DNA from 4 places in the Serratia liquefaciens ATCC 27592 genome. Region 1 is predicted to be linked to each of the others. Evidence: predicted binding sites of a transcription regulator. Region 1 holds the regulator's gene; each other region holds the start of a gene.
The links. Region 1 encodes LexA, which represses DNA repair genes until DNA is damaged. Its sites were predicted from a motif close to TNCTGTATGTACATACAGNA; they were not measured.

Region 2: M495_RS07900 (DNA translocase FtsK 4TM domain-containing protein) is a predicted target of LexA. The motif match lies at 4,828-4,847, and genes of this name have one in related genera.
Region 3: M495_RS10165 (metal-dependent hydrolase) is a predicted target of LexA. The motif match lies at 3,409-3,428, and genes of this name have one in related genera.
Region 4: mutH (DNA mismatch repair endonuclease MutH) is a predicted target of LexA. The motif match lies at 2,132-2,151, and genes of this name have one in related genera.

What each region holds. Positions count from the first base shown of each region.
Region 1 covers NC_021741.1:4,723,164-4,730,573, forward strand. Annotated here, with positions in the region: gene dusA (tRNA dihydrouridine(20/20a) synthase DusA) at 1-108, opposite strand, end outside; gene M495_RS21995 (tetratricopeptide repeat protein) at 313-846, shown strand; gene M495_RS22000 (RNA polymerase sigma factor) at 889-1,377, shown strand; gene M495_RS22005 (anti-sigma factor family protein) at 1,374-2,132, shown strand; gene zur (zinc uptake transcriptional repressor Zur) at 2,318-2,830, shown strand; gene M495_RS22015 (CsbD family protein) at 2,936-3,145, opposite strand; gene dinF (MATE family efflux transporter DinF) at 3,432-4,796, opposite strand; gene lexA (transcriptional repressor LexA) at 4,898-5,506, opposite strand; gene M495_RS22030 (diacylglycerol kinase) at 5,628-5,996, opposite strand; gene plsB (glycerol-3-phosphate 1-O-acyltransferase PlsB) at 6,145-7,410, shown strand, end outside.
Region 2 covers NC_021741.1:1,697,043-1,704,452, reverse strand. Annotated here, with positions in the region: gene M495_RS07910 (replication-associated recombination protein A) at 1-370, opposite strand, end outside; gene lolA (outer membrane lipoprotein chaperone LolA) at 378-989, opposite strand; gene M495_RS07900 (DNA translocase FtsK 4TM domain-containing protein) at 1,187-4,762, opposite strand; gene lrp (leucine-responsive transcriptional regulator Lrp) at 4,883-5,377, opposite strand; gene trxB (thioredoxin-disulfide reductase) at 6,038-7,009, shown strand; gene M495_RS07885 (LysR family transcriptional regulator) at 7,091-7,410, shown strand, end outside.
Region 3 covers NC_021741.1:2,170,610-2,178,019, forward strand. Annotated here, with positions in the region: gene phnW (2-aminoethylphosphonate--pyruvate transaminase) at 1-382, shown strand, start outside; gene phnX (phosphonoacetaldehyde hydrolase) at 391-1,200, shown strand; gene M495_RS10160 (L-cystine transporter) at 1,266-2,657, opposite strand; gene M495_RS10165 (metal-dependent hydrolase) at 2,841-3,389, opposite strand; gene hxpB (hexitol phosphatase HxpB) at 3,786-4,451, opposite strand; gene M495_RS10175 (HdeD family acid-resistance protein) at 4,510-5,790, opposite strand; gene M495_RS10180 (YniB family protein) at 5,986-6,546, shown strand; gene M495_RS10185 (fructosamine kinase family protein) at 6,591-7,410, opposite strand, start outside.
Region 4 covers NC_021741.1:4,174,016-4,181,425, forward strand. Annotated here, with positions in the region: gene ptsP (phosphoenolpyruvate--protein phosphotransferase) at 1-947, opposite strand, end outside; gene rppH (RNA pyrophosphohydrolase) at 960-1,487, opposite strand; gene mutH (DNA mismatch repair endonuclease MutH) at 2,184-2,870, shown strand; gene M495_RS19565 (TerC family protein) at 2,966-3,682, shown strand; gene M495_RS19570 (YgdI/YgdR family lipoprotein) at 3,856-4,074, shown strand; gene M495_RS19575 (NADP(H)-dependent aldo-keto reductase) at 4,255-5,295, shown strand; gene lplT (lysophospholipid transporter LplT) at 5,329-6,525, opposite strand; gene aas (bifunctional acyl-ACP--phospholipid O-acyltransferase/long-chain-fatty-acid--ACP ligase) at 6,525-7,410, opposite strand, start outside.

The DNA.
Region 1 (7,410 bases):
GGTCAACAAGCGGTGGAAGTAACGGCAATGACGATCGGTCCAGTCGAGCATCGGCGCGATGGAAAAACGATTGGCGGCGTATTTTGGGGCGTTATTGTCTGTCGTCATGCTGGGCTACTGGCTACCTGATTCTGTCTGGGGTTCAACGAACGGCATGCTGCCGCAAACGGCTATTATAACGACAATCGGCGGCGTTGGGAAAACCGCTGTGTCGCCGATAAAAAAGCACCGGCAAAAGCGAATAAAAAGAGGCTGTCAGGTGTTCTCTCTGTAAGGCCGCAGTTCTGCGTCCTTCATGATGAGGAAATAACCATGAACAGTTTCGTTAAACGCCTGCTGCTGCCAGTCATTGCCGGTTCACTGCTGTTTTCCTGTACCGCTCTGGCGATGGGCGGCGATGGCAGCGGTCAAACCACGCCAACCTGCCCCAAAGGCCAGATATACGATACGAAAACCAAAACCTGCATGGTGGATAAAAGCAGCATGGTCAGCGACAACGATCGCACGAACTATGCCTATGCGCTGGCCAAAAGCGGCCGCTATCAGGAAGCGCTGGATGTGCTGAATACCCTCAAAGATCCCAACACTGCCGTGGCGCTGAATTACCGCGGCTATGCCACCCGCAAGCTCGGCCGCACCGACGAAGGGATCGGCTACTATTTAAAATCAGTGGCGCTCGATCCGAAATACCCCAAAGTCCGCGAATACCTGGGTGAGGCTTATATGATCAAAGGGCGTCAGGACCTGGCGAAGGAGCAGCTTAAGGTTATTCAATCGCTGTGCGGTACCGGTTGTGAAGAGTACCGAGATCTGGCGGCGGCTATCGATCATCACCCTGAATCGTAAACCCCGGAGGCAAACATCAGCAGCGACGCGATCCGCAACGAAATCGGCCAATATCTCTCCCGCCTGTGGCGCTATGGCTTGGTGCTTTCCCACCGGCGGGACGTAGCCGACGATTTGGTGCAGGCCACCTGCGTGCGGGCGTTGGAACGCGCCGCACAGTTTGCCGTGGGAACGCGTATGGACCGCTGGTTATTTTCCATTCTTCACTCCATCTGGTTGAACGAGGTCCGCTCTCAGCACATTCGCCAGGGACAGGGCTTTGTCGACGTTGACGAACTGGCCGGTGCGGAAAACGGCGAGCAGCCGATTTGGGCCAATGAAGTGATGCAACGGGTTAATCAACTGCCGGAGGCGCAGCGCAATACGTTGTTTCTGGTGTACGTGGAGGAACTTTCTTACCGGGAAGCCGCTGAGGTGCTGGGTGTGCCCATTGGCACCATCATGAGCCGTCTGGCGGCGGCACGGCTGCGGTTGGCGAACGACAGCCTGCTGCAAACCCGTACCCCGCAGGTAAAAGGAGAACAATCATGAGTTCCGCCTACGCAACGGATGAACTGCTGGTCGCCTATCTGGATAATCAGTTGGACCCACAGCAACGCCACCGGCTGGAACAGCGTCTGGCCGGCGAACCGGCGTTGGCTGAACGCTTGTCGTTGCTGGAGCGCAGCAGCTTGCCCTTTAAGCAAGCCTTTGCGCCTTTGCTTGATGAAGCGCCGGTACAAAGATTGCAGGCAGACTGGCCGCAAGCCTCCTCTGCACCACCGCATAGCGTCAGCCGCCGTGGCCTGATTGCCGCCGCCGTCGCTTTTCTGGCATTGGGCATCGCAGGCGATCGCGCCTATCTGCAGCTCAGCCAACCGGATGACAACTGGCGGAGCCTGGTCGCTCAATATATGGCGTTGTACAGCCCGGAAACGCTGATGGGTTTTGAAGGCTCCGCAGCGCAGATTGCCAGTCAACTACAGCACACCGGTGATCGGCTGGGCATCGCGCTTCCTCTGTCGCAACTGACGTTGCAAGGGGCCGAACTGAAAAACGCCCGTGTGCTGGCGTACGACGATCGCCGTATTGCTCAATTAACCTGGTTGGATGCGCGGTACGGTGTTTTGGCACTGTGTATTATCCAGCAACCGGGCAAGTCGCAGCCCGCCGAGAGCGAACAACGCCTGGGAATGAATGTGGTCTATTGGTCCGATAGCAGACACAGCTTCATGCTGATTGGCCATAATCCAGCAGTGGAAATGGTCAGATTGGCCAGTCAATTACAGCGTTCGCTGACCGCCTAAGAGCCTACGCGAAGCCATAGCCTGCGAGAACGGCACGGAACATCGTGAATACCATCACATTTCTGGCTAACAACGGGCGCTAAACCGGACGTTTAATGCGCCATACTGGCAGAAAAGTGGCCGACTCTCGGCGATTTGGCTGAAGCATGGTAAAATCGGCTTTTTTACGTACCGGGAAATTTGCCATGAACTCAAGCACCCAGGAAAAGCTGCTGGCGCAGGCTGAACAACTCTGTCAGCAACGCAATGTGCGACTGACACCGCAGCGGCTGGAAGTGTTACGCCTGATGGCACAACAGCCCGGTGCCATCAGCGCTTACGACCTGCTGGATTTGCTGCGCGTAGCCGAACCCCAGGCCAAACCCCCCACGGTTTACCGTGCATTGGATTTCCTGTTGGAACAAGGCTTTATTCATCGCGTGGAATCGGCGAACAGCTATGTGTTGTGCCATCATTTCGAACAGCCGATGCATACTTCCGCACTGTTCATTTGCGATCGCTGCGGCCAGGTGACTGAGCGCACAACCGAAGGGATCGAAGAGACGCTGCAAAAGCTGGCTAAAGAGTCAGGATTTGCCCTGCGTCACAGCGTGGTAGAAGCCCATGGCCTGTGTGAGGGTTGCGTTGAGGTAGAAGCCTGCGATAGCAAACATGATTGCGGCGAACACGATCACAGCATCGCTATCAAGAAGAAATAAGAGGGTATCAGGTACCTCCCTGTACCTTCGGCCATAGCGTCAAGGGGATTGAAACGCCTGGCCATCAGCATAGTTTACGGCCGCAATCCGCTGCGGCCTATCGCACTACCAGCGATACTTGTTGTGGTCTTCCCAGGATTTCACTTCTTTCTCGGCCGCCTCTTTCTGGTAGCCGTAGCGTTCCTGAATTTTACCGACAAGCTGTTCGCGTTTCCCTTCAATGACCGTCAAATCATCATCGGTCAGCTTGCCCCATTTTTCCTTTACTTTCCCTTTAAACTGCTTCCAGTTACCGTCGGCTTGATCTTTGTTCATAACCTCTCCGTTACCTGTGATTAGTCAGTTTTAAAAACTTGTCGCTGGGCTTAACTGAGTAATAATCATGGTCAATTGACCTAAAATGAAGGGAATGTCATTCCAATTCATTCCGCCAGCCACATGATTAACTATAGCAACAGATATCGATAAAAAACAAAAAACCAGAATAAAAATTCAACAAACTAACAAAATGCAGTAAAACACCCGAAATAACAGTCAGTAAGCGGGACTAAATCGACGCGATAATATGTAACTCAATATGAATAAAAAACATTAGTTAATTTTATGATAACGTCTCATTGTGAGCCGTTGGATCCGCGGCAAACCAGGTACCGCGCAGCCTGTGGCGGTGCCAAATCCAGCCGAGCGCGATGCCGCGCAGAGAAAGAAAGACCGCCAGCGCCAGCCATAAACCATGATTGCCCAAGACGGGTACGGTCAGCAGCGTTAAACCATAGCCGGCCGCTGCCACTGCCATGCTGTTGCGCATTTCTGCTCCTCGGGTGGCGCCAATAAACATGCCGTCCAGCAAATAGCACCATACGCCCACCAATGGCAGCACCACCTGCCACGGCAGATAGTGGCCGGCCAGCGCACGCAGTTCCGGTAACGAGGTCAAGGCGGCGATAATATGCTGACCGGCAACGGCATAAACCAGGCCAAAGGCCAACGCGACCAGACAGGCTTGTCGGCAAGCCGCACGCCACACCTTGCGCAGTTGGCTATCGTCGCGCGCGCCATAGGCATGGCCAGAATGCGCTTCAACCGCGTAGGCAAAACCGTCGAGCGCATAGGCGGTAAAGGTCAGTAAGTTCATCAGCACCGCATTCACCGCCACTACTTCGCCGCCAAGCCGGGCACCGAAGATGGTCAAAGAAGCGAAACACAGCTGCAGCAGCAGGGAACGCAGCATAATGTCGCGGTTCAGCGCCAGCAAACGCCGCAGGTTACCGCGCCAAGCAGTGCGCAGCATCGGCATGGAAATGCCACGTAGGCGCATGACCCGCCAGGACAGCCATAAGCCCAGCAGCAGCGTGGCATACTCAGAAATAGCGGTCGCCGTCGCCGCACCTTGCACGTTCCAGCCCAGCCCCATCACCAGCCAGATATCCAGTACAATATTCAATAAGTTGCCGACAATCAGCAGGATCACCGGCGCACGTACGTATTGCACGCCAAGCAGCCAGCCCAGGATAACCATGTTCGCCAATGCCGCCGGCGCGCTCAGCCAGCGGATCTCGAGGAATAATCGGGCCTGCTCCAGCACCGCCTCGTCGCCACCGACGATTTTCAGCGCCAGTTCGATCAGCGGATGGCGCAGCAAGACAATGGCCACACCGGCCAACGCCGCCAGCAGCAGCGGTTGCATAAAGGCGCGCGCCAATCCCTGTGGGTTTTGTGCGCCCAGAGCCTGCGCAGTCAGACCGGTGGTGCTCATACGCAGGAACAACAACAGCATGAACAGGAAGCTGGTCGCCATCGCTCCCACCGCCACACCGCCCAGATAAACAGGGCTGTCGAGGTGACCGATCACTGCGGTATCCACCAGCCCAAGCAACGGCACGGTGATATTGGAGAAGATCATGGGCAGCGCCAGGCGCCACAAGGCTTTATCGGTATCGCTGGTGAAGGCGGAGAGCAGGCGCATAGTGAAATGTTCCCGTGGCAATGCGGTTTTAATCGATCAGAAATGACATCGCCCCAGAGCTGGGGCGATTTAAATCAAAGGGCAGCGTGCAGGCTTATGGGTTAAACCCAGTCGCCGTTGCGGATCACGCCGACCGCCAAGCCTTCAATGGTGAAGTTCTGCTGACGCAGATCAACCACAATCGGCTGGAATTCACTGTTTTCCGGTAGCAGCTCAACCACGTTACCGTGCTTTTTCAGCCGCTTGACCGTAACTTCATCTTCGATGCGCGCCACAACCACCTGGCCATTACGCACGTCCTGAGTTTTATGCACCGCCAGCAGGTCACCGTCCAGAATACCGATATCACGCATCGACATGCCGTTAACCCGCAGCAGGAAATCCGCGCTCGGTTTGAACAGGGAAGGATCCACCTTGTAGTGACCTTCGATATGCTGCTGCGCCAGCAGCGGCTCACCGGCAGCCACGCGGCCAATCAGCGGTAAACCCTCTTCATCTTCCATCAGCAACCGAATGCCGCGCGAAGCGCCGGAGACGATTTCGATGACGCCTTTACGCGCCAGCGCTTTCAGATGTTCTTCTGCGGCATTTGGCGAACGGAACCCCAGACGCATGGCGATCTCGGCACGCGTCGGCGGCATGCCAGTGGACGAAATATGATCGCGAATCAGATCATAGACCTCTTGCTGTCTGGTAGTTAGTGCTTTCATTCCGCCCCCTGTTTGTTTATACAGTCTTGCTGTGAGTATATACAGGTAAGTGCGGCTTGGGAACCGAAGAATGAATAAAAATCAGGGATTAGCGACCCGGATCGCAACGAGCTTGCTCTGCTCAGACAAAGTGCTGCCACAGCACCGTGCCCCAAACAAACAGCGCCAAAATAACCGCCAGCAAAACTGCCGCCGACCCCATATCCTTGGCCCGGCCGGACAGCTCGTGATACTCGGTCCCCACCCGGTCAACAATCGCCTCAATCGCGCTGTTGAGCATCTCGACAATCATCACCAGCACCACCGACCCAATCAGTAAAATGCGCGCTATCGCACCCACGTCCAGCCAAATCGCCAGTATGATAGCCAGCACGGTCACCACCAACTCCTGGCGGAACGCCGCTTCGTGCTGCCAGGCAGCGGAAAAACCTTTATAAGAGTAGCCGGCGGCTTTAATAATACGGGTCAAGCCGGTTGCTTGGTTCGTCATGTTTTTAGTGCCTTTCGCAGAGGTAAGTCATAATTAAACAGTCTAGGCCAGGAAGCGCTCACGGCTCCCGGTTTTCCAACACCACAGATCTGCTACCCGGTTTCTGGTATGCTTGCGGCGCATTGCTAACAAGAGGCTTCACGTTGTTATGTCAGGTTGGCGTAAAATTTATTATAAACTATTGAATTTACCACTCAAATTGTTGGTAAGAAGTAAGGTTATCCCTTCAGATCCGGTCACGGAGTTAGGGTTGGATCCCTCACGGCCGATTTTGTATGTTTTACCTTATAATTCCAAGGCGGATTTACTGACGCTGCGCACCCAGTGCCTGGCGCAGGATTTGCCCGATCCTCTCGAACCGCTGGAAATAGACGGCACCGTGCTGCCCAGCCACGTGTTTATTCACGACGGCCCGCGCGTATTCCGCTACTACACGCCGAAAGAAGAGTCGGTAAAACTGTTCCACGACTATCTGGATCTGCACCGCAGTAACCCGGATCTCGATATTCAGATGCTGCCGGTTTCGGTGATGTTTGGCCGCTCTCCGGGGCGCGAAGGCCACGGCACACCGCATCTGCGCTTGCTAAATGGCGTGCAGAAATTCTTTGCCGTGCTGTGGCTCGGCCGCGATAGCTTTGTGCGCTTCTCCAATACCGTTTCGCTGCGCCGCATGGCGACCGAGCACGGTACGGACAAGATCATCGCGCAAAAGCTGGCTCGCGTAGCCCGGATGCACTTCTCGCGTCAGCGTCTGGCTGCCGTAGGCCCAAGCCTGCCGGCCCGTCAGGACCTGTTCAACAAGCTGTTGGCGTCCAAAGCGATCGAAAAAGCGGTCGAAGACGAAGCGCGCAGTAAAAAGATCTCCCACGAAAAAGCCCAGCAAAATGCCATTGCATTGATGGAAGAGATTGCCGCCGACTTCTCTTACGAGACGGTGCGCCTTTCCGACCGTGTGCTGAGCTGGACCTGGAACCGCTTGTATCAGGGCATCAACGTCACCAACGCCGAACGCGTACGTCAGCTGGCGCAGGACGGCCACGAGATCGTGTATGTACCCTGTCACCGCAGCCACATGGACTATCTGCTGTTGTCCTATGTGTTGTACCACCAGGGCCTGGTGCCGCCGCACATTGCTGCCGGTATTAACCTCAACTTCTGGCCGGCCGGGCCGATCTTCCGCCGCCTGGGCGCGTTCTTTATCCGCCGGACCTTCAAAGGCAACAAGCTGTACTCGACGGTGTTCCGTGAATACCTCGGCGAGCTGTTTACCCGCGGTTACTCGGTCGAGTACTTTGTCGAAGGTGGGCGTTCCCGTACCGGGCGTTTGCTGGAGCCGAAGACCGGCACCCTGTCGATGACCATTCAGGCGATGCTGCGCGGCGGGGCCCGCCCTATCACGCTAGTGCCGATCTAC
Region 2 (7,410 bases), 2.2 Mb from region 1:
CCTGCTGGCTTTTGTTGAAACGGTGTACTTCATCGACAAACAAAATGGTGCGACGACCGGCGTCACGATTCTGTCGTGCCCGCTCAATCGCCTCACGGATTTCTTTGATGCCCGATGTCACGGCGGAAATTCGCTCGACGTCCGCCTGGCCGTAGCGGCCGATCAGCTCCGCCAGCGTCGTTTTCCCGGTGCCGGGCGGCCCCCACAGAATCATCGAATGCAGTTGCCCCGCCTCGATGGCGCGCGGCAAAGGCTTACCGGCAGCCAGCAGGTGTTGCTGGCCGATGTATTGCGCCAGCGTGGTTGGCCGCATCCGCGCGGCCAATGGCTGGAACTCATTCTGGGAAAAATCGAGCGACATGTTACTCACGCGGACCTCACTGGCGCTGGTCGTCCAGCGTCACCCCCTTCGGCGGGGTAAATTTGAATTTGCTGGCATCAGCAGCAACGTTCTGCTGACTTTTCAGCGCGTAAGAACTGCGCTGACCATCCTGCTCAACCGCAGCAAAACTGCGGATGGTGCCGCTGTTGGTCACGGTAATGGCGAACTGCTTCAGGTTGCCGCTGCTGGATTTTGGCGTCAGCTCAAAATCATCACCTTTCTGTTTAACGTTGTACTGTTTCCAGTCGTTGGCGTTATTGCGGGTAATCAGCATAAATGGCGTATTGCCGGTCGCATTTTTCAACCAGGTCGCGGTGACTTGCTCAACAAAAGGATTGTAGAACCATAAGGTTTGGCCATCCGACACCAGCACGCTCTCGTCCGGCGAGGTCATATGCCAATTAAACAGGTTCGGACGTTTCACCCAGAGTTCACCTTCCCCCTGCTGTACCGCAGCACCATCGCTGCTGGTCACGGTCTGGGCGAAGCTGGCGTGGAAACTGTTCACTTTCGCCAGGCGACTTTGCAAATCCTGCGCAGCGTCGGCCAGCACAGAGGTGGAAGCGAATCCCGAAAGCAGACAACAGGCAACTAACAGTTTTTTCATTATTCCAGATACCTTATGAAATGCGTTTACCGCAAGGCGGTGCCGTGCGGGTCAAATTAACCCTTAACACCCTTACTCTACCCGAAGCTATCCGCAGGCAGATAGGTCAATGTTCTGAGAAGCCGAGGGTTTACGCTTCTTTGCACAAGGGCCGCTAAGCGGCCCTTTATTATTAAATAACAACGACTAAAGCTTCGTCAGTCATGCCGTGGCGGTGCCAGCACCTCGCGGTTGCCGTTGTGCCCCTGCTCGCTGACGATGCCCTGCGCTTCCATCTGTTCGATGATGCGCGCGGCGCGGTTATAGCCGATACGGAACTGACGCTGTACGCCGGAAATGGAGGCGCGGCGTTTATCCACCACAAACTCCACCGCCTGGTCAAACAGCGGATCCAGCTCTTCATCACCTTCCAGACCGCCGCCAGCACCACCCTCACCGTCGTCACCGCCGTTGAGGATACCCTCTTTATATTGAGGTCGCTCACGCGCTTTCCAATCCTTAACTACCGCATGCACTTCCTGATCGCGCACAAATGCACCATGTACACGGACCGGAATGGAGGAGTTAGGGGCCAGATACAACATGTCGCCCATCCCCAGCAGCGATTCAGCACCGCCCTGATCGAGGATAGTGCGCGAGTCAATCTTGCTCGACACGGTAAAGGCGATACGGGTCGGGATGTTGGCCTTGATCAGGCCGGTGATCACATCCACCGAAGGACGCTGTGTTGCCAGCACCAGGTGGATACCCGCCGCACGCGCTTTCTGCGCCAGACGAGCAATCAGCTCCTCAACCTTTTTACCAACCGTCATGATCAGGTCAGCGAACTCGTCGACCATCACTACGATGTAAGGCTCTTTCTCCAGAACCGGCGGCGTGATGTCCATGCTGTCGGTCGGTTTCCAGAACGGATCCGGGATTGGACGTCCCATCGCCTCGGCCTGATCGACACGTTCGTTGTAACCTGCCAGGTTACGCACGCCGAGCGCAGACATCAGCTTGTAGCGACGCTCCATCTCGGCGACGCACCAACGCAAGGCATTGGCGGCGTCTTTCATGTCGGTAACCACGTCCGTCAGCAGGTGCGGAATACCTTCATAGACCGACAGCTCCAGCATTTTCGGGTCAATCATGATAAAGCGCACTTCTTTCGGCGTGGCCTTATACAGAATGCTCAGGATCATGGCATTGACCCCAACCGATTTACCGGAGCCGGTGGTCCCCGCCACCAGCAGGTGCGGCATTTTAGCCAAGTCGGCCACCACCGGTTCGCCGGAGATGTCTTTACCCAGAACGATCGCCAACGGCGATGGATTATCGCGAAATGCCGGGCAATCCAGCACTTCTCGCAGATAGACCGTCTGACGTTTAACGTTAGGCAACTCCAGGCCGACGTAGGGCTTGCCGGGGATCACTTCAACCACACGCACCGCGGAAGTTGACAGTGAACGCGCCAGGTCACGCGACAGGTTGGAAATACGCGCTGCTTTAACGCCCGGCGCCAGATCCAGTTCAAAACGGGTAATGACCGGGCCTGGTAAAATGTCTACCACGTCGGCTTTTACCCGATAATCGGCCAGGCTGGCTTCGACCAAACGCGCCTTCTGTTCCAACGCGAAGGAATCCACCGGCTCAACCTCTTTCGGCGCTTCGGTCAGCAGATCAAGCGTCGGTAGAGGCGTGGTCGGTTTTTGCAACGGCATATCGTTGCGCATCAGGAACGGGTGGATCAGGCTGTCCATTGCCGGCTGCTGCGGGGCCGTCGGCGCCGGTTGCGCTACAGGCTGCTGATAGGCCGGTGGTTGCTGTTGCGCTGCCGGTTGCTGATAAGCAGGTTGAGCGGGCTGATAAGCTTGCGCCGGCGGAGTCTGAGGTTGCGTTGGCGGCGCATAAGCCGGCGCGGCTGGCTCAAACTGGCCGAAAGGCACATCATCCTCGCGTTCGCTTTGTTGCTCAATGCGATCTTCAAGCTGTGGCGACAGGGTGAACAGTGGCTCAACCGGGCCATCGTCAACCAAATCATCCATCGGCGAGAAGCCGAACGCATTACGAGTATCTACTGGCGTAGTTGGCTGTACCGAAGGCGCAGCCTCTTGCTGCCCATAGCGCTGATTCTGCTGTTCGGCAAACGCCTGACGCAGTTCGGCCTCTTGCAGAGCAGCCTCATCATCCTGGTTATCCTGCGCGTACTCCTCGCCATAACGTTGGTTTTGCTGCTCGGCAAACGCCTGACGCAGCGCCGCTTCCTGCAAAGCTTCATCGTCTTGATCTGACGGAAGAGCATTGGCATTCGGCAATGGCTCGTCGTCCCCACGGTTACGCTGTTCCTGTTCGGCCATTCGCTGCGAAGGCAGCTTGATGCCGTAAGAAGCCAGTTCACGCCGGGTTGGGATGCGCACCGGATTCGGACGCGGCAACTCAGGCCCCAGGCCTTGTTTGACCTGCGAGTTAGCGTCGCTGGTGGCCGTAAAGGCCGGCATAAAGGTATTGGCGGCAACAGCGCCGGCAGCTGCCGTTGCTGCAGCCTGCGCCTGAGGTTTCACGCTGCCGAACGAGGGCACTGCAGGCTCACCGGCACTGAAACCGGCCGGAGCACTGACGTCAGCGCTATCGCGTTGAGCGGCGGAGAAATCAAACGGAGAACGATCGTGCGACGGTGATGCTGCCGGTGCGTCCCAGTTCCCCATACGCGGTTCGTCATCATCCTGGTAAGGATCGGCCGGACGCGTTACCTTCGGCGTCGGCGTCTCTTCAGGAATTTCAAATGAATACAGCGGTGGAGCACTGTTTTCCGCTGGCGTACTCATCGGACTCTGGTTCACCGAGGCCGGAGCCGTTGGAGCTACCGTAACCGACGGCGCCTGTGCCACAACCGGGGCTGCGGTAACAGGTTCACGAGCCACCGCTGGCGCGACAGGCGCGACATCGGCATCTTCGTCGTCATTCGCCCGCAGGCCGCTGAGCAATGGATCCTCAGCCTCTTCCGCCGCAATTTTGGCGGTTTCCGTCACCGAAGGCGCTGAGAACAAGACGTCGTCTTCCGCCGCGTTGGCCGCAGCCGCCGTCGAGGCCGCAGCAAGCGCTGCCCCTTTCTCTGCCGATTCTGGCTGATCTTCGACGTAACGGTCGTCATCATCGTGATAACGATCGTCACGGCGCGAACGGTTGGTCATAAAGGTGGCCGTCCCCAGCACCACGCCGCCGATCCTCTCGGCAATCACCAGCCATGACCAGCCGGTAAACAGCGTAAGGCCCGCCGCCCAAACGCAAAGCAGCGCCAAGGTTGCGCCAATGCCGTTGAACCAGGGGAGCATGGCGTTGCTCAGCAAACTGCCGATAACGCCGCCGGAGGCAAAGTAATAGAGATCGTCGACGTTCAGAGCCGCCAGGCCACACGAAGTGAGCACCAGCGCCAATGTGCCGATCAGGCGCAGTGAAAGCGCAAAATAATCGATGTATTCGCCGCTGCCGCGCTGACGATAAGCCGCCCAGCACAACACCAGCATGATCGGCGGTATCGCATAGGCGAGTACCCCGAAGGTGAAGAACAGCGTGTCGGCCAACCAGGCCCCGACGCCACCGCCCAGATTATGAATAGGCTCATGCCACGCGGTCTGCGACCAGCTTGGGTCAGAGGGATTGAAACTGACCAAGGCAGCCATGAGGTAAATGGCAAATATGGCTACCACAATCAACACAGCTTCGAGCAAACGGCGACCGCTGCTGAGTTTTCTCAAGGTAACTTCTTTATCTTCTGTATATTCCTGGCTCAAGAAAGGCTCTCCAGGTTCCTGTTAGCTGACATAGCAACAGCGCCGAGAAGCTTCCCCGGCGCTGAAACTGTATGGATAAACAGGAGTGTAACCAATTTAATCAGGTTTTGCACCTGCACCCTACCGTGTTTTGATAACCAGACGGTTGCTCTGTTTCACTTCTTCCATTACCACGTACGTACGGGTGTCGTTAACCCCCGGCAGACGCAGCAAGGTTTCACCAAGCAACTTACGGTAAGCGGACATATCCGGCACGCGGGTTTTCAACAGATAGTCGAAATCACCGGACACCAGATGACACTCCTGAATTTCTTCAAGCTTCTGAACTGCTGAGTTGAATTGCTCAAACACATCCGGCGCACCGCGGTTCAGCGTGATTTCCACGAAGACCAACAGGGACGCATCCAGATAATGCGGGTTGAGCAACGCGGTATAACCATGAATAAAACCCTGGCGCTCGAGGCGGCGCACGCGTTCTAAACATGGGGTTGGGGATAACCCCACGCGCTTCGAAAGTTCAACGTTCGAAATACGCCCATCCTTTTGCAGTTCGTTGAGGATGTTGCGGTCGATACGATCGAGATCTTTACCCGGGCGTTTCTTATTGTCTGCCATTATTATTGTCTCTCTTATTTTCTTCCCTGCACTTGCCACACCCTAGCCAACGTCAATGTGTAAGGGCTCGTTCCAAGCGAAGACCCGATGCCTGTCATATGCTTCACTACCATCATTCACCGCTGTGCAGCCTGTCTGTCAAACTCTGCACAAGGTGTTTTAAGCAAGAAGAAAGGTGCCATCCGCTTGCGCGATGTTCCTCCCCTGCCGCACGCAGATCCGGCAACGGCGCAAAATCCTGCGCCAACGCCGCAAATACGTACGATTTACTGCAGGTGGGAGGATAATTTCTTCTTCCTATGATGTTTTCGCAAATGCGCAGCGGATTGTCAAAGTAAAAGAAGCAAAATCAGAAGAACGTACCGTCATGAAAAGTTAGCACCCCGTTTTTAGTTATGAATCGCTGGCTTAAAAACGCCGTGGGCAAGGCACTTAAACCCGCTTAATGTGCTGTTTCCGGCCGTTTGAGTGCCAAACGCCCGCAAGCGGCTTCCATAAGTTAAATTGCTGCGTTTTGCGCTCGCTTAAGCAGCAAAACAATAATTAATAGGCAATGACTATCAAACAAATCGTTAACAACATCCCCTGACGCTTTTTTTAATGCCGCATTTTCCCTACAATCGAATCCATTGTCCGCCATTGTGGGAAAAGAGGTTATTCATGGGCACGGCTAAACACAGCAAATTATTGATTCTGGGCTCCGGCCCGGCTGGCTACACCGCCGCGGTTTACGCAGCGCGCGCCAACCTGAGCCCGGTGCTGATTACCGGTATGGAACAAGGGGGTCAGCTGACCACCACCACCGAAGTGGAAAACTGGCCGGGTGATGCCGAAGACCTGACCGGTCCGGCGCTGATGGAGCGTATGCGTGAGCATGCAGAAAAATTCCAGACCGAGATCGTGTTTGACCATATCACCAGCGTTGATCTGCAGAACCGTCCATTCCGCCTGTTTGGCGACAGTGGCGAATACACCTGTGACGCGCTGATTATCGCCACCGGCGCATCAGCCCGCTATCTTGGCCTGCCGACAGAAGAAGCCTTCAAAGGCAAAGGCGTTTCCGCCTGCGCTACCTGCGACGGTTTCTTCTACCGTAATCAGAAAGTCGCCGTTGTAGGCGGTGGCAATACGGCGGTAGAAGAAGCGCTGTATCTGTCCAATATCGCGGCCGAAGTTCACCTGATCCACCGTCGCGACAGCTTCCGTTCAGAGAAGATCCTGATCAACCGGCTGATGGAGAAAGTGAAAAACGGCAATATCGTGCTGCACACCGACCACACTCTGGACGAAGTGCTGGGTGACGAAATGGGCGTTACCGGCGTACGCATTCGCAGCACTAAAGCGGAAAATGAAACGCGTGAACTGGCGCTGGCCGGCGTGTTTATCGCCATCGGCCACAGCCCGAACACCAGCATTTTCGGTGGCCAGTTGGAGCTGGAAAACGGCTATATCAAGGTGCAGTCCGGCATTCACGGCAATGCCACCCAAACCACCATTCCGGGCGTATTCGCCGCTGGCGACGTGATGGACCACATCTACCGCCAGGCGATCACTTCCGCCGGAACCGGTTGTATGGCTGCGCTGGACGCAGAGCGTTATCTGGACGGTATTGCCGACGCAGAAGTTCTGTAACGGCACAGACTGTCATCCTGAAAAGCGGCTATTTATTAGCCGCTTTTTTTTGTATCTCAAACACCATCAGGCGGGTCTTCGATGCAGAATCTTCTCCACTGGCGTCTGTTGGTTGCCGTAGCCGACAGCGGCAAGATCACCCTGGCGGCAAGTCAATGCGGCATGACACAGTCTGGCGCCAGTCAGGCTATCGCTCAGTTGGAAGAGGCGTTGAACACTCCGTTGTTGGTTCGGCTGCCGCACAGCGTTGCGCTAACGCAAAGTGGTGAACAGATTGTCAGCCATGCCCGCACCATGCTGGCCGAACTCAATGCAATCCAACACTGCGCGCAGCAGGCGCAAAGCTCGCACGCCGGCAAAATACGCCTTGCCAGTTTCCCTTCAGCATTTGCGCTGTTGTT
Region 3 (7,410 bases), 2.6 Mb from region 1:
CTTTACCTCGCCGACGCATACGGTGCTGGCGTTTGCTCAGGCGCTGCGCGAGCTGGAGCAAGAAGGGGGGATCGATGCCCGCCACGCTCGTTACCGGGCAAACCAGCAGCGGCTGGTGGCTGGGATGCGCGCGCTGGGGTTCGAAACCCTGTTGGAGGATGATTTGCACTCGCCGATCATCACCGCGTTTTATTCACCGAAGGCCGACACTTACCGTTTTACCGAGTTCTATCAGCGCCTGAAACAGCAGGGCTTTGTCATCTATCCGGGCAAGGTATCGCAGAGCGACTGCTTCCGCATTGGCAATATCGGCGAAGTTTACCCGCAGGATATCGAACGTTTGCTGGCCGCGGTCGGGCAGGCAATGTACTGGGAGCAATGAGGATGAGCATGAGTCAGATTAACGCAGTAATACTCGACTGGGCCGGCACCACGGTAGATTTCGGCTCCTTTGCGCCAACGCAGATTTTTGTTGAAGCCTTTAAGCAGACCTTTGATATCGACATCAGCCTGGCGGAGGCGCGCATTCCGATGGGGTTGGGCAAATGGCAGCACATTGAGGCTTTGGGCAAATTGCCCGAGGTGGATGCACGTTGGCGGCAGCAGTTGGGCCGCTCCATGAGTCATCAGGACATTGACGCGCTGTATCAGGCTTTTATGCCGTTGCAAATCGCCAAGGTGGTCGACTTTGCCGATCCGATTGAGGGTGTGCCACAGGTGATTGCTGCATTGCGTGAGCAGGGCATCAAGATAGGTTCCTGTTCGGGTTATCCGCGGGCGGTGATGGAAGTGCTGGCGCCGGCAGCAGCGCTGCGAGGTTACGCGCCGGATCACTGGGTTGCGACTGACGATTTGGCCGCTGGTGGGCGTCCAGGCCCGTGGATGGCGCTGCAAAACGTGATTACGCTGGGTATCGATTCGGTGGCGCACTGTGTGAAAGTGGATGATGCAGTGCCGGGTATCAGCGAAGGATTGAATGCAGGCATGTGGAGCATCGGGCTGGCGCTGTCGGGTAACGAGTTTGGTGCTACCTGGCAGGAATACCAACAAATGAGTGAGTCGGAAGTTAACAAGCGGCGCGCTTTGGCAACCGATAAACTGTATTCCGCCGGTGCGCACTACGTGATTGATACATTGGCACAACTGCCGGATGTGATTGCTGAAATCAATCAGCGACTGGCGGCGGGCGAACGGCCCTGAGTGGATTGCAGATATAAAAAAACCGGGGCTGCGAACAAGCCCCGGTTTTTTATTGCCGACGAGATTTACTGGTGAGCCAGTTCCACTTCGTCTTCACTGTCCATAATGGACTTGTCTGTTTGCTTCATCAGTTGGCTGGTGATGGTACCTGCCGCCATAGAGCCGTTGACGTTCAGTGCGGTACGGCCCATGTCGATCAGCGGTTCAACGGAGATCAGCAGGGCAACCAGCGTCACTGGCAGACCCATTGCCGGCAGTACGATCAGCGCAGCGAAAGTCGCGCCGCCACCCACGCCGGCTACACCGGCGGAGCTGATGGTGACGATACCGACCAGGGTCGCGATCCACACCGGGTCCAGCGGGTTAATCCCGACAGTTGGGGCCACCATCACCGCCAGCATCGCTGGGTACAAGCCTGCACAACCGTTCTGGCCAATGGTGGCGCCGAACGAGGCCGAGAAGCTGGCAATGGATTCCGGTACGCCCAGACGACGGGTTTGCGCTTCCACGTTCAGCGGAATGCTGGCGGCGCTGGAGCGGCTGGTAAAGGCGAAAGTGATGACCGGCCATACCTTGCGGAAGAACTTCAGCGGATTAACGCCGGTGAAGGCCAGCAGGGCAGCGTGCACCGCAAACATGATCGCCAGACCCAGATATGAAGCCACGACGAAGCTACCCAGTTTGATGATGTCGTGAACGTTAGAGCCTGCAACCACTTTGGTCATCAGCGCCAGAACGCCATACGGAGTCAGTTTCATCACCAGACGCACCAGCTTCATCACCCAGGCCTGCAGGGTGTCGATAGCGACCAGCACGCGCTCACCTTTTGGCTTGTCGTCTTTCAGCAGCTGCAGCGACGCCACACCCAGGAAGGTCGCGAAGATTACCACGCTGATGATTGAGGTAGGGCTGGCACCGGTCAAATCGGCGAACGGGTTTTTAGGAATGAAGGACAGCACCATCTGCGGTACGGTCAGGTCGGCCAGTTTGCCCACATAGTTGCTTTGGATTGCGGACAGACGCGCACTTTCCTGCGCCCCTTGCACCAAGCCTTCAGCGGTCAGACCGAACAGGTTAGTTACCAGCACGCCCACCAGCGCCGAAATCAGCGTGGTGAACAACAGGGTGCCGATAGTCAGGAAGCTGATTTTCCCCAGGGAAGAGGCGTTATGCAGCTTGGCGACCGCGCTCAGAATCGAGGCGAAGACCAGCGGCATGACAATCATTTGCAGCAGTTGCACATAGCCGTTACCGACGATGTTGAACCAGCTGATGGATTCTTTCAGTACCGGATTGTCCGAACCGTACACCAGCTGCAGTGCCAAACCGAACACCACACCCATGACCAGGCCGACCAGTACCTTTTTCGCCAGGCTCCATTGCTTATGGCGGCTTTGCGCCAACAGCAAAAGGAGGGCGACAAAAATCACCACGTTAATAACCAGCGGAAAATTCATCCCCAATGTCTCCAAAATTTTTTCTTATATGAAAATGGCTATGCACCATGGCGTAGCGATACTAAATATCGTAACAGTTTGCTTAACGGCTCACTTATATCCAAATGGAATTTGATATAACTCATTGCGTAAATTTGTTTAATTTATGCACTCTGCGGTTATTAAGTGTCCGTTTTTATGTGATCACAGTCTGATATTTTTTATTTGTTCAAAATAAGACTGCACTGGGATGGTGCATCCGCCCTGCCAATAGATAGCGAAAGCCACCAGGCACAGGCACAGGGCGCGCTCAAGCTGATTGCCTTTCTGAGAATTTAGCAGCGGCAGACGAAAACGCCAGCGGCATGGCCAGAGTAAGGGGACGCCGGCGGGAGTGAGCATATCCGCCAGCAGATGGCTGAAGTAACCGATGATCATGGCATGCAAGACGTCGGCCGGAATCGGCCAACTGCGCGGCACGTCAAGCTGGAACAACGCCATGCCGCCGGCGATCGCCAGCAGGCTATGGGTAAAACCGCGGTGGCCGAAGGCGCGCGATATCGGAATGGCAATCCAGCGCAACCGTTGGCCCAATACCGACTTGGGGTGATCGATATCGGGCAGCAGTGAGGTCAACAGCGCGGCAGGGATGATGTGCCACCAGTCGCCCGTTGCCAGCTCTGGGGTCACCTCGGCCTTCTTGGCGAAAATCGCGCAAGCGACAGAAAAAATAAGATGTCCTTCCGCGGTCATACTGCTGTTCCGGCTGATAAACTGTTAATTTATCCAGTATATGGGAAAATTCCCAGTAGTGGAAGCAGTTACCCTGTAACCAATTGTTTATTTTTCCCGGTTTTACAACGGCTTGTTACTTAAATGGCCAAGTGCTGTACGCTTTTTCTGCGGTAAGGGGATGGGCGTAGGAGAAAGCGCCGGACGAGAGCGTAAGGCTGCGTGGCAGTGACAGCCTGTGCCTAACGTCCGGCGACTTTCTTGAACTGCAGCATAATGAGGCCGCTACAGTAACTCAATAAAAATGAAATAATGTTTTATTTATTTTATGACGTGCAGCCAGATTTTGAACTTAAGCAACGAAAAGGCGGGAGAAGTCAGGTTAGCGGCACCGGCAGTAAGCCGATGCCGTGAAAATCAGGCCAGATGATCGGAGGTCAGTTGCTCAAGGGAATCGAGCTTGTGGTCGGCCAGCGCCCAACGGCCATCATGGCGATACTCGTGCGCAGGGATCACGATAGAACGCATCCTCGCGGCCTTGGTGGCAATCATGCCGTTGAACGAGTCTTCCAGCGTTATACAGCGCAGGGGATCGCTGCCCAGGCGCTCGGCGGCGATCAGGTACACTTCCGGGTGCGGCTTGCTGTAAGGCAAGTATTCGGCGGAGACAAGTTGATCAAAGTAGCCTTCGAGGTCAAACATCTGCAGCACCTGTTGTTGCATGTGCAGCGGTGAGGCGGAGGCCAGGCCAATATTCAGATCCAGGCTGCGGCACAGCTCCAGCGCCTGTTGTACGCCAGGCAGCAGGGGGCGTTTTTCACGCACCAGCTCGATGGCGCGCTCGATAATACGCGCAGAGACTTCTTCTTGCGACACCCCTTGCCACGGCATGGCCTGGTACCACATCTTCACCACCAGATCGATGCGCAGACCCAGGGTATCCGGCAGTTTGTGGCGGTCTGACAAATCCAGCCCCAGTGCGCCAAAGATATCCAGTTCTGCCTGTAGCCACAGCGGTTCTGAATCGATCAATAAACCGTCCATATCAAAAATAGCGGTTTCAATGCGTTGCGAATAGGCCATTATCGGTTAACTCCTGCCGGTGAATGTGCCCGACACTTTATCATCGCCGGCGTTGAGACTAAAATTTTTGCCTGCGTGGCTGAGCTTTGCCGAAACGCAGGATGCGCCACATCTCCTGCACTTTTAGCCACCAGCGCTGATGCTGGCGTTCGGTAACCTGTTGCAGCATGCGGGCATAATCCAGCACCAACCCCGGTGTCCAGGTCATGCTTTCGCCACGGCTGCGCAGCACCGCCAACATCCACAGGTTGGGATCGAGTATCAGCAACAGGAAACGCCGCCACAGATGTTTATCGCCCAGTACACCTTCCAGCGCGCTATCGAGCGCCTGAATAACCGTGGTGGAGCAGTTGCGACGAGTCAGATTGTAAGTGGCATCCTGACGATAACGCTGCCAGAAGGCGCGTAATGCCGTCGAGTTGTAACGGCGAAACTGTATTCTTTTGTCCGGGGGGCACCAGGCTGCCACTTCCTGTTGCAAATCGGGCAGAAAGCGTCCGTCGACGTTGTTTTGTTCGCCGGAGTGCAATAGCCGGCGGAAATCTTGTGCAGACTGGCTGATTTCGTTAAGCGGATAGTGGCTGATATACACGTCCGGTGCCAACGCCAGGGCGGCATGGCCAGTGGATATATTGCCGCTGCCGTCCACCGCCGCGATATAGCGATCGACGATGTAACGCCTGCGGGCATCTTTTGCCGATCCTGTCGGTGTCCAGACATACACCCTGAGCGGATTAGCGTCATTGGTTTGCGGCTGAGTGGCTAACTGCGGGTTCTGATTTAGCGAGAAGCTTTCCAGCCTGCGGGCAATGCGTAGCAGTGCCCAGCCGGAAAGCAGGATCATCACGCCGATACAAAAAGGAACCGTCATCCGATGCGGCACCGGCCAGCCAATAAAAATCATCAGCGAAAGCAAGATTTCGCCGCTGCCCGCCAGCGCGACCGGTTTCCAGCGGCTGTGCTGGATCACCGTAGAAGAAGCAATGCGAACCGCACCGTCAAGCAGTAGCGCACTGCCAAACACCAGCGTGGCGACGATGTTGTCGTCGGCGGGCACGTCCCAAACTAAAAAGGCCAGAAACAAAAAGCCCAATCCCTTCAGCATCACTGGGCGACTGGCGGATGAGCCGATCACAAGTGCGGCGGAAATCGCCACTAATCCCTCCAGCGCCAGCAGTACCGCCAGCGCATCCAACGCCAGCACCGAACGCCCGTCCTGAAGTACATCGAACAGCATCAGCGCGCCTACGGCGATCCACGCCCAGCCGAACAGCATTAGCAGGCGGCGTTGCCCCCGCAGCGCTTGCGCACCCAGCAATAAGATAATCAGCCGAATCATGAAGGCCCCTGTTTAAACGGTTTGATTTAACTATATAACTATTTACCGGCAACGCGCGCTCGCCGTTAAGCTGTTGATTTCGGATAATCCCGGCTACGCTTGTAGCACAGCAGTGCTGAAGAAAACGGTGGGCGAGTTTCAATAACTACAGGTAGACTTAGCCCATTACGGTTACGTCGCTTACAAGGGGAACACATGACGTATCAACAGGCTGGGCGCATTGCCATTTTAAAACGTATTCTTGGCTGGGTGGTTTTCATCCCTGCGTTACTGTCAACGCTGATCTCGCTGCTGATGTTTGTGTATCAACACAGCGAAAAGACCAAAGGCATCAACGCAGTAATGCTGGATTTCGTTCACGTAATGGTAGATATGGTGCGCTTTAACACCCCGTTCCTGAATATCTTCTGGTATAACTCGCCGGTACCGGACGTAGAAAAAAGCCTGTTCAGCGGCGCGAACCTGATGTTTATCATCATTTATATTCTGATTTTTGTCGGGCTGGCGCTGCAGGCCTCTGGCGCACGTATGTCACGTCAGGTGAAGTTTATCCGCGAAGGCCTGGAAGACCAGATGATCCTCGAACAGGCTAAAGGCAGCGAAGGGCATACGCGTGCGCAGTTGGAAGAGCGCATTACGCTGCCGCACCACACCATCTTGCTGCAATACTTCCCGCTGTACATTTTGCCGGTGGTGATTGCGGTGATTGGCTGGTTTGTGATCAAGCTGCTCGGCCAACTGGCCGGGGCGGCCTGATAACGGCTGCTCATTAAAAAGGCGCTGATTTCAGCGCCTTTATTTTATCGGGACTCGGGATGCAGCAACGCTTCCACCGCGCGTTGGGCCCGAACCAGATGCTGCCCGCCGAACAGGTTACTGCGGTTGAGCAGGTAATACAGTTGATAAAGCGGCTGACGTTCGATAAAGCCGCTCTCTAACGGCCAGACGCTCTGGTAGCCGTCGTAAATTTGCGGCGGCAGTTCCGGATACAGCGGCAGCATGGCCAAATCACACTCTCTGTCGCCCCAATAGCAGGCCGGATCGAACAGCAGTGGGCCGTCGGCGGTCATTGCGCAGTTGGCCGGCCACAAATCCCCGTGCAGAAGAGAAGGTTGCGGCTGATGATGCTGCAAACGCAGATACACGATGTCGACAATCTCATCGATATCCCCAAAGGTCATGCCTTTCTCTGCCGCCATCTGCAGTTGCCAGCCAATGCGCTGTTCGGCAAAAAACTCTGACCAGCGGCGCTGCCAGGCGTTAGGCTGCGGGGTGGTGGACAGGTCGTTGTCGAAGTCGAGGCCAAACTGCGGCTGTTCGCTCCACTTGTGTAAATGGGCCAGCTGTTGTCCGAGACAGTGAGCGCCATGGGCGTCTAAAGGTTTCAGGGTTTGGTATTCCAGCAGCAAGAAGCTGTAATCGCGATCGCTGCCTACGCCGTACACCTGCGGAACCCGCACGGTTTTACTGCGCGCCAGCAAGGCCAGCTGGTCGGCTTCGGCGGTGAAGATGGGCAACAGTTCGCGAGCGTCGCATTTGACAAACACCTGATTGTCACCGTAACTCACGCGCCACGCCGGATGGATTTCTCCCCCGGGCAGTTCGGTCCTTTCGCGGATT
Region 4 (7,410 bases), 550 kb from region 1:
GCGCCCTGAGTGGTATCGTCGAGGTGGAATAAAAGGCGCTGACCGAGCGCGCGCAGATCGCTGGCGCGCTCGCGCATGTAGGTGTCTTGCAGGCTGGCGAACTGGGCGGCAAAGACTTCGATCACCTGTTTCACCGCCCATTCCGCTACGGAGCCGGCATCGATCTCGGCGAAGAGTTCACGCTTGAGGCGGGCGTCGTTCAGCAGGTGAGAGTAAAGATCGAAAATCGCCGCGCTCTCTTTTTGCGAGCTGGCGGCAAAGCGCTTGCTGAAACGGCGGAATTCCGCCCCGGCTTCTTCCAACGCCTGGGTCAGGCGTTCACGTTCGCTGGCGGTATCGAGCGTTGAGGCCTTGTAAACCTGATCGAGTGACGGCTGGCTGCTGTCCTGCCAACCTTCAGCCACCGCCACGCCTGGCGATGCCGCCAGCGCACGAATGCGCGTCTGGCGATACTGGCCAAAAAGAGCGTTAAGCTGCGATTGGGATAGGATACCGGCCATTTGCGTGGCCAGCGTCACCATAAAAGACTCTTCGCTTTCGTCGAACTGGCGCAGCTCACGCTGCTGAACCACCAATACGCCCAGCAGTTGGCGGCGATGAATGATCGGCACGCCGAGGAACGATCGGAACCGATCCTCCTTCACCTGGGGAATATATTTGAAGCTGGGGTGGCTCTGCGCGTCCGCCAGGTTAATCGGCTCCGCACGGCGCCCAACCAGGCCGACGATGCCTTCATCAAAGGCCAGTGCGATAGTGCGCCCACGCGGTTTTTTTAACCCGCGTGTCGCCATCAGGTAATAACAGCGGCGGTCATTGTCTGCCAGATAGATGGAACAGACTTCCGTATCCATTGCCAGACAGGTTTCATTGACCAAAAGATCCAGCGCATCTGTCAGGCTGGCCGCCGCGGCCACCTTCTCAACAATTTCTCGCAAGCGCGTGAGCATAGTCGGCTTAACTTAACCTCTCTTCCGGCGATAAGCGGGGGTCTGCCGCTGCGCTGCCTGCTCCTGCATCGGCATCACGGTGACGGCGAATTCTTTCATCACCCGGCGGTAAACGTCGCGTTTGAACGACACCACCTGGCGCACCGGATACCAAAAGCTCACCCAGCGCCAGCCGTCAAACTCCGGCGTGCTGCTGCGTTGCATATTGATATCAGCGTCATTGCACATTAACTGCAAAAGAAACCATTTCTGCTTTTGGCCGATACAAACCGGCTTTGTGTCCCAACGCACCAAACGTTTTGGCAATTTATAGCGCAACCAGTTGCGGGTTGAGGCCAGGATACGCACATCCTTTTTGCTCAGCCCCACTTCTTCGAACAGCTCACGGTACATTGCCTGTTCTGCGGTTTCACCGGGGTTGATCCCCCCTTGGGGAAACTGCCAGGAGTGTTGACCGTAACGGCGAGCCCACAGGACTTGCCCCTGACGATTACAGATTACGATACCAACATTCGGGCGGTAGCCATCATCATCGATCACCGGACTACCTCGATAAGCTTAAATTCGCATAGATACCCTGATTGTTTCACACAAGCTACAGGCGGTAAACCACTGCTTTGCGGCGGTGCAGACCGGATAACATTGGGATAACTCACAGATAATGGCAAAGTTATAAACATGTGAAGCCGTTTACACGCGGTTTTATTCACTTTTTCTGTGGATAGGTGTGTGAAGAACTCAAGGGATAAGCCGGTAAAACTCTGGTGAACTCAAAATCACCATAAAAACAAAAACAAAAATACATCATTAAAAACATAAAGTTATTTATTTATCAACAACCCTATACAGAGTAAAAATGTGATCTATATCCGTTTAGGATCTTACCCTGGCGAAAGATCCACCAACGTCGTTTTTATCCACAGATTATCCGTATGAGTTACGCACAAAACGGACAATTTCGCAAAAAAAACCCTGAGTCAAGGCTGTAAATCGAACCAGTGATCGGTAAAAATTTGGGTTATCCCATAAATCTGTGGATAAATAGGTGTAAGATCCTGTTTATTGTCGGTGGCTTCAGGTGCACAAGCATCGCCCTGAATTTTTCCTCCGTCATGTAGCGGGAAAAAAGTCATGGAAAATCATGCTACTATTATTCTTTTCCCCAGACCTTGCCCACCAAGGTTCGCTGTGTACAAATACAGTACGTTTTTCAACCAAATCTAGCAGGTTCGCATTATGGCGTTTTTATCTCCTCTGCCCCCTCCTCCAGAAAATGAACAGCAACTGTTTGAACGGGCGCAGCAGCTTGCCGGCTGTCAGTTGGGAGAACTGGCGACACGTGCGCAGTTGCCTATTCCCAAAGACCTGAAGCGGGATAAAGGATGGGTTGGCATGCTGCTGGAGCAGTATCTTGGCGCCATGGCCGGCAGCAAGCCGGAACAGGATTTTCCCGAGTTGGGCATCGAGCTGAAAACCATCCCGATAGACGCCGCCGGCAAGCCGCTGGAAACCACTTTCGTCTGCGTAGCGCCCTTGACCGGCAACAGCGGCGTCACCTGGGCCAGCAGCCACGTACGCCATAAGCTGGCGCGGGTGCTGTGGATCCCGGTGGAAGGCGAGCGGCAGATTCCGCTGGCACAGCGGCGCATAGGTTCACCACTGTTGTGGAGCCCGAACGAAGAAGAAGAAGAGATGCTGCGCCGCGACTGGGAAGAGCTGATGGATTTGATCGTGCTTGGTCACGTAGAACGGATCACCGCACGACACGGTGAAGTGCTGCAACTACGCCCCAAGGCGGCCAACGGTAAAGCCCTGACCGAAGCCATCGGCGAACAAGGTCAGCCGATCCTCACATTACCGCGCGGTTTCTATTTGAAAAAAAGTTTCACCGCCGCGCTGCTGGCAAGACATTTCTTAATCTGATCGCTTTTGTTTAGGCTGTGTTTAGCTAACAGTGTCGCCGTATCAATAAACGCGTATAATTCAGCCTTTGCTTTTTATTAAGGTGTGGCTAGGCAATGTTCGAATGGATTATGGATCCCAATGCCTGGTTAGCGTTAGGTACGCTGACCATTCTTGAGATCATTCTGGGTATTGATAACATTATTTTCCTTTCCCTGGTGGTGTCTAAACTGCCGAAAGCCCAGCAGAACAAGGCGCGTCGCATCGGGCTGGCCGGCGCAATGTTAATGCGTCTGGGGCTGTTGGCCTCTATCGCCTGGGTGATCCGTCTGACCCATCCGCTGTTTACCATCATGGATCACAGCGTTTCGGCTCGCGATCTGATCCTGCTGCTGGGCGGGCTGTTCCTGATTTGGAAAGCCAGTAAAGAGATCCATGAAACCATCGAAGGGTCGGACGAAGAGCACCACACTAAAGTGCACGGCTTCTTCGGTGCCATCGTGCAGATCATGCTGCTGGATATCATTTTCAGCCTGGATTCAGTGATCACCGCGGTAGGCCTGTCCGATCATCTGTTTATCATGATGGCAGCAGTAGTGATTGCCGTGGGCGTTATGATGTTTGCCGCCCGGCCGATTGGCGAGTTCGTTAACCGCCACCCTTCGGTGAAAATGCTGGCGCTGGCATTCTTGATCCTGGTGGGCTTCACCCTGATGCTGGAAAGCTTCCAGGTGCATGTACCTAAAGGCTACATCTACTTTGCGATGTTCTTCTCGATGTCGGTAGAAGCGCTCAACCTGATGCGCAGCAAGAAAAAACCCGCCTCTGAGTAATCCCCCAACGGGAGCGAGCGTAAGCCGCTCCCGTTAATATTTTTGTATCCCCCGCACAGTTTCAATGTCACTTTCTCTTACAGAGATAAGGACTTATCCGAAACACGATGCATCTATAGTTTGCTAATCTAGAAAGAAGCTTCTTTTTGCATACATAACTGAGGATCCGCAGGATGAAAAAGTGGGTAATGGCAGTGTCTGCGTTGGTGATGGCCGCCGGGTTGGCGGGATGCTCCAGCGATTACGTGATGGCGACCAAAGACGGCAATATGATCCTGACTCAGGGCAAGCCAGAGATTGACCAAGATACCGGCCTCATCAGCTATAAAGACGAAAAAGGCAACCATCGCCAGATCAACGGCGATCAGGTTTCACAGGTCATCGAACGCTAGTTTCCCGATCGGCTATCGCCCCCGCATTGCGCGATAGCCCTCCCCGCACTGAATCCACTTCCCCCATCTTCTCGGCTTGGTTATAGTCGGCAAAGGCGATATCACCGCCTTGCAGATTGTTTGGCTCCTGTTTTATCGGGTGTATAGCCCGTAAGCGCTAACACGAAAGGAAGGCCGTTAATGCAATACCACCGTATTCCCCACAGTTCTTTAGAAGTGAGCGTGCTGGGACTGGGCACCATGACCTTTGGCGAACAGAACAGTGAAGCCGATGCCCACGCGCAACTCGACTATGCATTAGCCGCTGGCATCAACCTGATCGATACCGCAGAGATGTACCCGGTACCGCCCCGCCCTGAAACCCAGGGGCTGACCGAACAGTACATCGGCAGTTGGATCAAGGCTCGCGGCAACCGTGAGAAACTGGTGCTGGCCAGCAAAATCGCCGGGCCGGTGCGCGGGACTGACAGCAGTATCCGTCCGCAGCAGGCGCTGGATCGCAAAAACATCCGTGCCGCGCTGGACGCCAGCCTGAAACGCCTCAACACCGATTATCTCGATCTCTACCAGTTGCATTGGCCGCAGCGCGCGACCAACTTCTTCGGTAAGCTCAACTACCAGTACACTGACGAAAAGGCTACCGTCACCCTGCTGGAAACGCTGGAAGCGCTGACCGAGCAGGTGCGCGCCGGTAAAATTCGTTATATCGGGGTGTCTAACGAAACGCCTTGGGGCGTGATGCGTTACCTGCAGTTGGCTGAAAAGCATGAGCTGCCGCGCATCGTCTCAATTCAGAACCCCTACAGCCTGTTGAACCGCAGTTTTGAGATTGCTCTGGCGGAGATCAGCCAGCACGAAGGCGTCGAACTGTTAGCCTATTCCAGCCTGGCGTTCGGCACCCTGAGCGGCAAGTATTTGAACGGCGCCAAACCGGCCGGTGCGCGAAATACGCTGTTTAGCCGCTTTAATCGTTATTCGGCCCCGCAAACGCAGTTGGCGATTGCCGAATACGTCGCATTAGCCAAAAAACACGGACTGGATCCTTCGCAGATGGCCCTGGCCTTTGTTCGCCAGCAACCCTTCGTTGCCAGTACCCTGCTGGGCGCCACCACGTTGGAACAGCTGAAAACCAACATCGACAGTTTCGACCTGGTGTTGAATGAAGACGTGCTTCAGGGGCTGGAAGAGATCCACACCCGCTTTACCATTCCTGCCCCCTAAATAATCAGGGGCGCCTAAACCGCGCCCCTTTGATTATTTTGCCCGTCGTTGCGACAACCACAGCGCGCCGATCGCCAGCGCGAAAACCACACCGAAACCGATCCCCACGCCGACCACCGGTACGCTGACTTTCACCGCCAGCGAATAGAGCCCGAGCATCAACAGCATGGCGGTGTTCTCGCCAAGGTTTTGCACCGCGATCGCGTTGCCTGCCCCCACCGATTTTTTGCCTCGTTCTTGCAACAACGCATTCAACGGCACCACAAAGAAGCCGCCCAAGACGCCGATAATCAGCAGTACCGCATAGGCGCTAAGCAGGGTAGTTTGCAGCGCGAATATCGCCACCGCTACGCCAATCAAGATCCCGGCCGGCATACAGCGTTTCACGGTCTCGAGCGTAACGAAGCGAGCCGCGGCACCGGCGCCAACCACAATCCCCACCGCCACCATAGCATTCAGCAACGTCGGCGTGGCGTTATCGGCGATACCCAGCGCCACCGGCACCCACAGCACCAACAGAAAGCGCAGCGTGACCCCTGCGCCCCAAAACAGGCTGGTACCAATCAATGAGAAACGGGTTTGCCCATCGCGCCACAGCACCACACAGGCGTTGAAGAAAGCGCGAGTCATGGCACGTGGCGTCCATGACGTCGCCGGATGTGCCGCAGGCAGGCGCGGAATATACAGGTTGGCGATCACCGCCGCTGCGTAAACCAGCGCACATACCGCCAGTGCGGCGACCACGTGCCAGTCTGCCAGGATGCCGCCGGCCACCGAGCCCAGCAGGATCGCCGCGATAGTGGAGGCCTCCATCAGGCCGTTGGCCTTGACCAGTTTCTCACCGCTGGTGATCTCACCCAAAATCCCATATTTGGCCGGTGAATAAGCTGCGGCACCCACGCCCACCAGGCTATAACCGAGGAACGGATCCAACCCGAAACAGATCACCAATGCGCCGGCCAGCTTCAGGCCGTTAGCCACCATCATCACCCGCCCTTTCGCAAAGCTGTCGGCAATCTGGCCGACAAAAGGCGCGAGAATGATATAGGTGGCGACAAACGCCATCTGCAGAATCGGCTGGCTCCAGTCGGGATAAAGCTGTTGTTTGATCAGCGCCAGCGTGGCGAACAGCAACGCATTGTCACCGAACGCAGAGAGAAACTGTGCGCAAATGACCGCAATCATGCTGCGCGAAAGCAAGGGGGAATCAGTGTTCGACGACGAGTTCATCAGACAGTCTCCGGCTGTTCAGCCATTTTACGCAGGGTCACAAAATCCGGTTTGCCACTGCCCAGCACCGGCAGCGTTTTCAACAGGCGAATATCACGCGGTACCGCCAGTTCAGGGCTGCCCAATTCACGCGCTGCCCGCAGCAAGGCTTCGCGGGTTACGCTTGCATCGGTTGTGAACAGCACCAGTGCCTCGCCCTTACTGCTGTCACTTTTCACCGTGGCGGCGTGCAGCCCTTCCGGCGATACACGCTGTGCCAGCAGCTCCACGCTTTCCAGCGAGACCATTTCGCCCGCCAGTTTGGCAAAGCGCTTCACCCGACCGCGGATCACACAGTAGCCCTGTTCGTCCAGCGTGACGATATCGCCGGTATCGTACCAGCCCGGCTGCAGGTTGCCCTGTTCATCCTCTGCCGCCGGCGGCTCCAGCTCGCCCGGATGCTCCACCCGCAGATAGCCTTTCATGATATTCGGCCCACGCAGTTGCAGGCGTCCACCGTTCTCAATACCCGGCACCTTCATTAAACGCGCTTCCATATTCGGCATGATGCGCCCGACGGTACCCACCTTGGCCGCCAGCGGCACGTTGATTGACACCACCGGCGCACACTCGGTCACGCCATAGCCTTCCAGGATGCGAATACCGTATTTGTCCTGATAAATCTGTTTGGTGCTGTCCGCCAGCTTTTCCGCACCGGCTACCACATAGCGCAACCGGGCAAAGTCATACGGATGGGCAAAACGCGCATAGTTATTGAGGAAAGTGGCCGTGCCGAACAGCACGGTGCAGTTACGGTCATACACCAGCTCCGGCACCACGCGGTAATGCAGCGGACTGGGGTAGAGGAAAATGCGGCTGCCGGTCATCAACGGGGTCAACAGCCCG